One region of the Allobosea sp. NPDC003192 genome, then DNA from elsewhere that is predicted to be linked to it. Evidence: predicted binding sites of a transcription regulator. Region 1 holds the regulator's gene; the other holds the start of a gene.
The links. The regulator PhoB, encoded in region 1, activates phosphate uptake and scavenging genes when phosphate is short. The targets are predictions, from matches to a motif close to TGTCATNNANCTGTCAT.
Positions count from the first base shown of each region.

Region 2: the regulator PhoB is predicted to act here: its motif matches at 3,764-3,780, upstream of ACQKLX_RS11910 (RNA degradosome polyphosphate kinase).

Region 1 covers NZ_JBNNPK010000015.1:146,766-152,417, forward strand. Annotated here, with positions in the region: gene pstC (phosphate ABC transporter permease subunit PstC) at 1-511, shown strand, start outside; gene pstA (phosphate ABC transporter permease PstA) at 526-1,416, shown strand; gene pstB (phosphate ABC transporter ATP-binding protein PstB) at 1,439-2,245, shown strand; gene phoU (phosphate signaling complex protein PhoU) at 2,285-3,007, shown strand; gene phoB (phosphate regulon transcriptional regulator PhoB) at 3,035-3,733, shown strand; gene ACQKLX_RS20155 (YnfA family protein) at 3,743-4,063, opposite strand; gene ACQKLX_RS20160 (GcrA family cell cycle regulator) at 4,143-4,694, opposite strand; gene ACQKLX_RS20165 (aspartate aminotransferase family protein) at 5,354-5,652, shown strand, end outside.
Region 2 covers NZ_JBNNPK010000007.1:110,647-116,298, forward strand. Annotated here, with positions in the region: gene ACQKLX_RS11890 (CDP-alcohol phosphatidyltransferase family protein) at 22-552, shown strand; gene ACQKLX_RS11895 (AI-2E family transporter) at 626-1,720, shown strand; gene ACQKLX_RS11900 (P-loop NTPase family protein) at 1,707-2,405, shown strand; gene ACQKLX_RS11905 (acyl-CoA desaturase) at 2,410-3,645, opposite strand; gene ACQKLX_RS11910 (RNA degradosome polyphosphate kinase) at 3,894-5,652, shown strand, end outside.

The DNA.
Region 1 (5,652 bases):
CCCGCTCTCGAACATCGTCGAGGGCATGCCGATCGTCGGCACCATCCTCTATTCGCGCTCGCCCTCGGGCCTGGGCATCCTGACCGCCGGGATCATCCTGGCCTTCATGATCATCCCCTTCATCGCCTCGATCACCCGCGACATGCTTGACCAGATTCCGTCGGTGCTGCGTGAGAGCGCTTATGGAATTGGGGCCACGACATGGGAAGTCGTGCGCCATGTCCTGGTGCCGCAGGCCGGCGTTTCGATCATCGGCGCGATCATGCTCGGCCTCGGCCGCGCGCTCGGCGAGACCATGGCGGTCACCTTCGTCGTCGGCAACGCCAACCGACTCTCGGCCTCGGTCATGGACCCGGGCTCGACCATCGCCTCGCGCATCGCCAACGAGTTCAACGAGGCGCTCGGCCTGCAGCTCAACGCGCTGATCGCGCTCGGCTGCATCCTGTTCTTCGTCACCTTCGTCGTCCTCGTCATCGCGCGCCTTCTGGTGGCGCGGGTGAAGCGCTACTGAGCGGAGCTGGACCCATGACCATGGCGACATCTGCCAAGACCACGGCCGCCCCGCATGTCGAATGGGGCCGCGTGCGACCCGCCCGCCGCACCGCCGACCGGATGATGAAGATCATCGCGACGAGCTTCACCCTGATCGCGATCGTCGTGCTGTTCTGGATCCTCGGCATGCTGATCGTGAAGGGGCTGGGCGGGCTCTCCGCCTCGACCTTCACCCAGATCACGCCCGGACCTGGCACCGAGGGCGGCGGCCTCGCCAATGCCATCGTCGGCTCGATCGTGCTGACCCTGCTCGGCATCGTCGTGGCGACCCCGATCGGCGTGCTCGCCGGCACCTATCTCGCCGAGTACGGCAAGGCCTCGAAGCTCGCCGACCTGATCCGCTTCATCAACGACATCCTGCTCTCGGCGCCCTCGATCCTGATCGGCCTGTTCGTCTACGTGATCATGGTCGAGCCCTTCCGCGGCTATTCCGGCTGGGCCGGCGGCGTCGCGCTCGGCATCATCGCGATCCCGGTGATCGTGCGCACCACCGAGGACATGCTGCGCCTCGTTCCGGGTTCGCTGCGCGAGGCGGGTGCCGCGCTCGGCGCCCCGCCCTCCGTCGTCATCACCTCGGTGACCTGGCGTGCCGCGAAGTCCGGCATGGTCACCGGCATCCTGCTGGCGCTCGCCCGCATCGCCGGCGAGACCGCACCGCTGATCTTCACCGCGCTCAACAACAATTTCTGGTTCTCGCCGAACCTGGTCGGCGGCGTCTCCAACCTGCCGGTGACGATCTACCAGTTCGCCTCGGCCCCTTACGAGAACTGGCAGCAGCTCGCCTGGGCGGGGTCGTTGATCATCACCGTCTCAATCCTCGTGCTTTCCATCATCGCCCGGCGCATCGTGCGCGGCGGCAAGTGAACAGCGTCCGATCGGAAGGACCATGCAGATGCTCTCGACCCTGGAACTGAGCCCGCAGTCGCTGGACGCCGAGGCTCCCGTCCGCATCGCCGTCAAGAACCTCGATTTCTACTACGGCGAGCACAAGGCGCTGAAGAACATCAATCTCGATTTCCGCGACCGCCACGTCACGGCGCTGATCGGCCCGTCCGGCTGCGGTAAGTCGACCCTGCTGCGCATCTTCAACCGCATCTATTCGCTCTATCCCGAGCAGCGCGCCACCGGCGAGATCCTGCTCGACGGCCGCAACATCATCTCCAACAATGTCGACGTGAACGAACTGCGCTCGCGCATCGGCATGGTCTTCCAGAAGCCGACGCCGTTCCCGATGTCGATCTACGACAACGTCGCCTTCGGCATCCGCCTCTATGAGAAGCCGCCGAAGTCGGAGCTCGACGATCGCGTCGAGGGCGCACTGCGCCGCGCCGCCCTCTGGGACGAGGTCAAGGACAAGCTGAGGAGCTCCGGCATGGGCCTGTCCGGCGGCCAGCAGCAGCGCCTGTGCATCGCCCGCACCATCGCCCAGAAGCCCGAGGTCATCCTGTTCGACGAGCCGACCTCGGCGCTCGACCCGATCTCGACCGGCAAGATCGAGGACCTGCTCGAGCAGCTGAAGAGCGACTTCACCATCGTCATCGTCACCCACAACATGCAGCAGGCGGCGCGCATCTCGCAGTACACCGCCTTCATGTATCTCGGTGAGGTGATCGAATTCGACGCCACCAACACCATCTTCATGAACCCGCACAAGAAGCAGACGCAGGACTACGTCACCGGCCGTTTCGGCTGACATCCTGAAATCGTCGGCAGCCCCGAAGGATACGCCCCGATGTCCGACCATATCGTCCGCTCCTATGATGCCGATCTCGAGGGCCTGCGCCGCAGCCTCGCCGAGATGGGCGGCATGTCCGAGCGCATGCTCGGCGACTCGACGGTCGCGCTGGTGCGCCGCGACACCGCGCTCGCCCAGAAGATCATCAGCGCCGACCAGCGCCTCGACAATCTCCAGCGCGATGTCGAGGAGAAGGCGGTGCTGACCATTGCCCGGCGCCAGCCGCTCGCCAACGACCTACGCGAGCTGATCTCGGCGATCCGCATCGCGGCCGATATCGAGCGCGTCGGCGATCTCGCCAAGAACATCGCCAAGCGCGCCGTCGCGATCTCTGGCCAGTTCTCGCCGCCACATCGCGCCGTGGTCGGGCTCGAGCATATGAGCCGCCTGGTCCAGGCCCAGCTCAAGGACGTGCTCGACGCCTACGCTGCGAGCAACGAGCAGAAGGCGATGGAGGTCTGGCGCCGCGACGATGAGATCGACGCGCTCTATACCTCGCTGTTCCGCGAGCTCCTCACCTACATGATGGAGGACCCGCGCAACATCACCTTCTGCACGCATCTCCTGTTCTGCGCCAAGAACGTCGAGCGCATCGGCGACCACACCACCAACATCGCCGAGACCATCCACTATCTCGTTACCGGCCAGTCGATCGACGAGAGCCGGCCGAAGCTCGACACCACCAACATCCTCGTCGACCTGCCGGCGGCCAATGGCTGAACCGGCGGGGCTTGAACGGACCCTGACATGCCCGCACGCATCCTGATCGTCGAGGACGAGGAGCCGCTCACCCTGCTCCTGCGCTACAATCTCGAGGCCGAGGGCTTCGAGGTCGACAGCGTGGCGCGCGGCGACGACGCCGAACTGCATCTGCGCGACCATACGCCGGACCTCGTCCTGCTCGACTGGATGCTGCCCGGCCTCTCCGGCATCGAGCTCTGCCGGCGCCTGCGCACCCGCCGCGACACCGAGCGCGTGCCGATCATCATGCTGACTGCCCGCGGCGAGGAGACCGAGCGCGTGCGCGGCCTCGCTACCGGCGCTGATGATTATGTCGTCAAGCCGTTCTCGCTGCCCGAGCTGATCGCCCGCATCCAGGCGCTGCTGCGCCGCGCCAAGCCCGGCCATGTCGCCGGCCTGCTCGCGGCCGGCGATCTCGAGCTCGACCGCACGACGCGGCGCGTCCGCCGGGCTGGTGCCGAACTGCATCTCGGCCCGACCGAGTTCCGCCTGCTCGAATTCCTGATGCAGGCGCCGGGCCGGGTCTATTCGCGGGCGCAGCTGCTCGACGCCGTCTGGGGCCGCGACGTCTATATCGACGAGCGCACCGTCGACGTCCATGTCGGGCGCCTGCGCAAGGCGATCACCCCGGCCAACGCCAAGGATCCGCTGCGTACGGTGCGCGGCGCCGGCTACGCCTTCGACGAGACGTTTGCGCGGGGTTGATCGCGTTCGTCAGCGCGGTGCGGCGATGACGACAGCCGCGCCGGCAAGGCAGAGCGCCGCGCCGGCCAGGTCGTAACGGTCGGGCGCGACCTTCTCGACCAGCGCCATCCAGGCCAGAGACGCCACGATGTAGACGCCGCCATAGGCGGCGAAGGCGCGCCCGGCGGCGGGGCTGTCGACCAGCGTCAGCAGCCAGGCGAAGGTTGCGAGAAAGACGAGGCCTGGCAGCAGCCACCAGACCGGCTTGTCGAGCTTCAGCCAGGCCCAGAAGGCAAAGCAGCCGGCGATCTCGGCCAAGGCCGCGCCGAGATAGATCGCGATCGTAGCCATCACGTCCTCCTGCCAGCCCTGGTCATGAAAAAGCCGGCCCACAGGCCGGCTTCCGTAAACGTTTCGCGAGTGCCTGTCGTCAGGCGCGGGCGACCTTGCTGCGGTCGCGGCGGCGATCCGCTGCCGGCTGGTAGGCGATGCGGGCGTGATAGGCGCAATAGGGCAGGCCGGTCGCGCTGCGGCCGCCGCAAAAGCGGAATTCCGGCGAAGTCGGATCGCCCATCGGCCAGCGGCACATGTATTCGCGCAGGTCCATGATCGTGACCCGCTCGGAAAACGGCACCACCACGTCTTCGGACGGCGCCGGCGCGCGCTCGACCTGCGCCTCCGCTTCGATCTCGGGCGAGAACTGTGGGGCGAGGGCGGTATTGCCGCGGGTCAGCCCGGCGCCGCCGCTCTGATGGCCAGCCGGATGGCTCGGCGGACGGGCGGCAGGCTTGCGCGGACGCGGCGTCGCCGAGCCCGGGCTCTTGGCCCGGCCGGACAGGCCGAGCCGATGAACCTTCCCGATGACGGCGTTGCGCGTGACATTGCCGAGTTCCGCCGCGATCTGGCTCGCGCTCAGGCCGTCATTCCAGAGCTTCTTGAGCAGTTCGACGCGTTCGTCGGTCCAGGCTCCGGCTTCGGTCATGGAGTTGCACCTGTCTTCGTCATGCCCCGCCAGCGTGCCGGCGAGGCATAGGGAGAGATCATGGCGGAATCCGATACCGGCAGCGTCCGCCGCAAAACGGAAGCCGTTACGCCCGGGACTGACGATACTGGAGACGCCGCACGAGATGTCGTATCTGACGAAGAGGACCATACAAGATGGCCTGACTCGGCCACAAGAGTCGCCGAATCGTAATTCGGCTTTTCCCCAGCCAATCACCGCAGACGGCGGAACAGTGAGTCCAATCGGCAACGCTGCCGCGAGAGCCGGATCCGATCAGGGTGGCACACCCTGATCGGTGAATCCGTCTCTCACTTTTAGAATGGAGATCGTTTTATCCCAACGGCTTGCGGAACAAACGGTTGGGACGGGCCCAAGTCAGCCGGAATTGACAGGGCCGGGCCGGTTTTGCATAGTCGCCGCGACGCAGCCGCCCCCTAGGGCGGCGCTTATGTTTTTGAGCGATCGGGATTTTCCTTCGATGCGGCTTGACGCGCGACGAGACGGCGGGAACGGCCAGCGACGATAATGTCGCCGGCGGGTCGCATCGTGCCGGCATCATGCCGCCTCGCGTCCCACCCTGCCGTTCCCGGCCTGAAATTCCGCGCTACCTTCCTGTTTCGCCGCAAGGATTTCGCTCCATGAGCACCGCTTCCATTTCCCCCACGTCTTCCGTCCTCCTGCCGACCTATGCCCGCGCTCCGATCGCGCTGGAGCGTGGCGAAGGCGCCTGGGCGATCGCGGCCGATGGCACCCGTTACCTCGATTTCGGCGCCGGCATCGCCGTCAATGCACTCGGCCATGCCCATCCGCATCTGGTCGAGGCGCTGACTCAGCAGGCTCAGCGCATCTGGCACACCTCCAACCTCTACACGATGCCCGAGGGCGAGAAGCTCGCGCGCCGGCTCTGCGAGGCGACCTTCGCCGAGCGCGTCTTCTT
Region 2 (5,652 bases), on a different contig from region 1:
TCTTTCGGCAGGTCTCCCGCGATGACGCTACCGAACCTGATCACTATCGCCCGGCTGATCCTGGTGCCGCTGGTGATCGTCATGATCGTCAATGCCCGCTGGGACGAGGCCTTCTTCCTGTTCGTCGCGGCCGGCGTCTCCGACGCGATCGACGGTTTTATCGCCAAGCGCTTCGACATGAAGAGCGAGCTCGGCGCCTATCTCGACCCGCTCGCCGATAAGGCGCTGATCGTCTCGATCTACATCACGCTCGCCATCGTCGGTATCATTCCGGTCTGGCTGGTGATCGTCGTCGTCTCGCGCGACCTGATGATCGTCACGGCGGTGATCCTGTCATGGGTGATGGAAAAGCCGGTGACGATCGCGCCGATCGTCGTCAGCAAGCTCAACACGGCGGCCCAGCTCGTCTTTGCGGCGCTGGTGCTCGGCTCGAAATCCTTCGAGATCGATGCCGGCGCTGTGATGCCGGCGGTGCAGATCGTCGTCGCGACCTTGACGCTCGCCTCCATGGGCGCCTACCTCGCCCTCTGGCTGCGGCATATGGCGAGCTGAGCCGCCACCTTGGATGGCCCGGGGCGGATCACCATAATCAGGACGCCGGACACCCGGCTCTAGAGGCGAGTGCATGAGTCTTCAGCGTCAACTGCTCTTCTGGCTGCTCGCCCTTGCCGTCCTCGTGCTCGCGTTGATGCTGTTCCGGGACGTGCTGCTGCCTTTCATCGCGGCGCTGGCGCTGGCCTATCTGCTCGATCCGCTGGCCGACCGGCTGGAGCGCTGGGGCCTCAGCCGACTGACCGCGACGATCGCGATCCTCTGCCTGTTCCTGCTCATCTTCATCGCCGGGCTGGTGTTGCTCGCCCCGCTGCTCAGCCAGCAGCTCGCCGGGCTGGTGGCGCGCCTGCCGGGCGACGCCGCCAAGTTGCAGGCGCTGATCATGGAACGCGGTGCGCCGCTGATCGAGCGCTTCGGCGGCGCCAAGCTGGCGCAGGATGCCCAGAGCTCGCTCGGCAACCTCGTCGGCGAAGCAACGAGCTGGGTCGGCAAGCTGCTGGGCTCGCTCTGGTCCGGCGGCACCGCGATCATCGGCGTGTTCTCGCTCCTGGTGCTGACGCCCGTCATCGCCTTCTACCTGCTCGCCGACTGGGACCGCATGGTCGCGACGGTCGACAGCTGGCTGCCGCTCGATCATCGCGACACGATCCGCGGCCTGCTGCACGAGATGGACGTCGCCATCGCCGGCTTCCTGCGCGGCCAGGCGCTGGTCTGCCTGCTGCTCGGGACGTTCTATGCGATCGGGCTGTCGCTGGTCGGCGTCAATTTCGGCGCGCTGATCGGCATCATCAGCGGCTTCCTCTCCTTCATTCCCTATGTCGGCTCGCTGACCGGGCTCGTGCTCTCGGTCGGCGTCGCCACCGTGCAGTTCTGGCCGGACTGGACGATGCCGCTGTTGACGCTCGCCGTCTTCGCCACCGGCCAGTTCATCGAGGGCAACATCCTGCAGCCCAAGCTCGTCGGCGACTCCATCGGCGTGCATCCGGTCTGGCTGATGTTCGCGCTGCTCGCCTTCGGCTCGCTCTTCGGCTTCGTCGGCCTGCTGCTCGCCGTGCCGCTGGCGGCGATCATCGGCGTGCTCGCCCGCTTCGTGCTGCGGCAATACCTCGCCAGCCCCTATTATCGTGGCCGCACCGGCCAGGCCCCGAAGCTTCATGCCGAGCCGTGAGCCGCCGGTGAAGCCGCGCCAGCTTGCCTTCGATCTGCCGGTCGACAGTCGCCACGGGGTCGAGGATTTCCTCGTCGGCCCCTCGAACGAGCAGGCCTATGGGCTGATCGAGAGCTGGCCGGGCTGGCCGGCCTCCTGGCTGCGCCTGGTCGGGCCGGAAGGGGCAGGCAAGACCCATCTCGCCGCGATCTGGGCGGCGCGTGCCCATGCCTGGACGCTGCCCGCCGCCGAGCTGGACGAAGCCAAGGTGCCACATCTGGCGTCCGGCGGCGCGCTGGTGATCGAGGATTGCGACCGCGCCCCGCTCGACGAGCCAGCCTTGTTCCATCTGCTCAACGCCACCAAGGCGCGCGGCGCCTCGGTGCTGCTGACCGCGCGGACCGAGCCGGGCCAATGGGGCCTGAAGGTGCCGGACCTGCTCTCGCGTCTGCGCCTGGCGCCGCAGGCCGAGATCGCGCCGCCGGACGATGCACTGCTGCGGGCGCTCCTGGTCAAGCTCTTCGTCGACCGCCAGCTCATCGTCGACACCGGCACGATCGAGGCGCTGGCGCTCAGGATGGAGCGCTCCTTCGCCGCGGCGCGCGACCTCGTCGACGCCATCGACAAGCTCTCGCTGGAGCGTGGCCGGCGCGTCACCCGCGCCATGGCCACCGAGGTCGTCGCCTCGCTCTTCCCGGAGGAGTGAGGTCTTAGGCCTTGGCTGCAGCGGCCGTGCCGGTCAGGCGGGCATGGACCGTCTCGATCAGCAGCTCGTGCGCGCGAGCGGCGATCGCGTCGAGCGAGGGCGTCTTGACGAACATCGCCGCGGCCTTCTCGCTCAGTTCCTCGCGGCTCGGCATGTGCCAATGGGCGATCGCGTCCTGCGCTTGCGCCTGGACGGCGTGCAGGCGCTCGCCGGCGCGGGCCTGCATTGCGGCCAGGGCTTCGCGGAATTCGGGCAGCGTCAGCGTCGGCAGGTGCAGCTCGGGCAGATGCAGCTCCGGCAGGCCGGGCGCATTGGCATAGGCGTCGCGGAAGGCCTGGACGATGCGCTCGACCGGCACGGAAGCCGCGAGCCGCTCGGCCGAACGCTCGATCACGCGCGGCGGCAGCGCCTGCGAGCGCTCGATGACGGCCTGCGGCGGCGCCCTCAGGTCCCAGACCAGGCGCAGCTTCGACAGGCCGAGGATCAGGTAATAGGTCGGATCCCACTGCCACCAGCGAAACCCCTGGCGGACGCTGTACTGATAGGCGTGGTGGTTGTTGTGCCAGCCTTCGCCCATGGTGATGATCGCCAGCCACCAGTTGTTCCGGCTCTCGTCGCCGGTGACATAGTCCTTGTCGCCATGCACATGCGCCAGCGAGTTGATGCAGAAGGTGCCGTGGTAGACCGCGACCGTCGACCAGAAGAAGCCGACGAACAGCCCGCTCCAGCCGTCGATGGCAAAGCAGATCAGCGCGAGCGCGAAGGCCGGCAGCAATTCGAACCGATGCAGGAAGGCGAGCTCGGGAAAGCGCGTCAGGTCGGTGACGGTCGAGGTGTCGCAGCGGTCATGGCCGTTGCTGAAGATCCAGCCGACATGGGAGTAGAAGAACGAGGTCAGCACCGGCGAATGGACATCGTGCTCGGTGTCGGAGAAGCGGTGATGGTGCCGGTGCTTCGAGGCCCACCAGATCACGCTCTTCTGCGCCGTCGACTGGGCGAGGAGGGCGAGGACGAACTGGCCGGCCCGGCTGGTCTTGTAGGTCCGGTGCGAGAAATAGCGGTGATAGCCGCCGGTCACTGCGAACATGCGCAGCCAGTAGAGGCCGAAGGCTAGCCAGAGCGAGGTCGCGCTGACGCCGCTCCAGAGCGCACCGAAGCAGGCCAGATGCGCCAGAACGAAGGGTATGGCTGAGGGGTAGACGATGTCGCCGTGATCGTCGGCGTGCTGCTGCTCTGACAAGTTCGCTCTCTGGACTTACGTTCTGAAGGCATGCGGGATTCGCATGCCGACCAAACAGCAGCAGCGGGGCTGGCGCAAGCGTCGTATGCGTTGATGAAATGTGACGTTTGGCCTCGCCTGTCATCGAAGCGTCACGCTACGGTGGCTTCAAGGCGAAGGCAGCAACTGCGGCTGCAAGCAAAACGACACACAGCACAGCTACAGGACCGGCAGTGGCACGAGCGGCGTCGACAGCGAGAGCAAAGCGAATGACCCAGGATGTGGCGGAAGCGCCGGCCCCGAAGGCTGCGGCCTTGGTGGCGACGGATACGGTTCTTCATCTCGACGAGGAGCTCAGGCAGTCGCCCAAGCGCTTCATGAACCGGGAGCTGTCCTGGCTGCAGTTCAACCGGCGGGTGATGGAGGAGGCCTCCAACCGCAACCATCCGCTGCTCGAGCAGCTGCGCTTCCTCTCGATCTCGGCGAACAATCTCGACGAGTTCTTCATGGTTCGCGTCTCCGGCCTGCGCGAGCAGCTCAAGGCGGGTGTGGTGACGCCGAGCCAGGATGGCCTCAGCCCGGCCGAGCAGCTCGCGGCCCTGGGCGAGGCGGTTTCCGCCCTGACCCGCGACCAGCAGATCCGCTGGACCGAGCTGAAGCAGGACCTCGAGGCGAACCGGATCGTGCTGCTGCGCCCGGCCGATATCGGCGCGCAGGACCGGATCTGGCTGGAAGACCGCTTCCTGCACTATGTCTTCCCGGTGCTGACGCCGCTGGCGATCGACCCGGCCCACCCGTTCCCGTTCATCCCCAATCTCGGCTTCACCATCGCGCTGGCGCTGGAGCGCGTCAGCGATGGGCGAGCGCTCGACGCGCTGATCCGCGTGCCGGTGAAGATGGACCGCTTCATCGAACTGCCCGACCTCGCCCGCGAGGGCGTCCAGCGCTTCATCATGCTGGAGGACCTGGTCGCGCTGTTCATCGGCAAGCTCTTCCCCGGTTACGAGGTCAAGGGCACCGGCTCCTTCCGCATCATCCGAGACTCCGATCTCGACATCGAGGAGGAAGCTGAGGACCTGGTCCGCGTCTTCGAGACCATGCTGAAGCAGCGCCGCCGCGGCGTCGTGATCCGCCTCGAGCTCCATGCCGACATGCCCGCGCATCTGCGCGACCTGATCATCCGCGAGCTCAAGGTCGACCCTGACGAGATCGTGGTCGTCGACGGCATGATCGGCCTGAACGAGCTCTCCCAGCTCGTCGGCGTCGACCGGCCGGACCTGAAGTTCAAGCCCTACAACGCCCGTTTTCCGGAGCGCATCCGCGAGCATGGCGGCGACTGCTTCGCCGCCATCCGCCAGAAGGACCTGATCGTCCACCACCCCTATGAGAGCTTCGATGTCGTGGTGCAGTTCCTGCAGCAGGCGGCACGCGATCCCAACGTCGTCGCGATCAAGCAGACGCTCTACCGGACGTCCTCGAACTCGCCGATCGTCCAGGCGCTGGCTGAAGCGGCCGAGGCCGGCAAGTCGGTGACCGCGCTGGTCGAGCTCAAGGCGCGCTTCGACGAAGAGGCGAACATCCGCTGGGCCAAGGATCTGGAGCGCGCCGGCGTCCAGGTCGTCTATGGTTTCATCGAGCTCAAGACCCATGCCAAGCTCTCGATGGTGGTGCGCCGCGAGGCCGGGCAGTTTGTGACCTACTGCCACATCGCCACCGGCAACTACCACCCGATCACGGCACGCATCTACACCGATGTCTCCTTCTTCACCGCCGATCCGGTGATGGCGCAGGATGTCGCGCGCATCTTCAATTTCATCACTGGCTATGCCGAGCCGGCCGAGCTGGAGCGCATGGCCGTCTCGCCGGTCAATCTGAAGAAGCGCCTGCTCGACGACATCGCCGAGGAGGTCGCCCATGTGAAGGCCGGCCGCAAGGGCGCGATCTGGGGCAAGTGCAACTCGCTGGTCGATCCCGAGATCATCGATGCGCTCTACGACGCCAGCCAGGCCGGCGTGCAGATCGACTTCG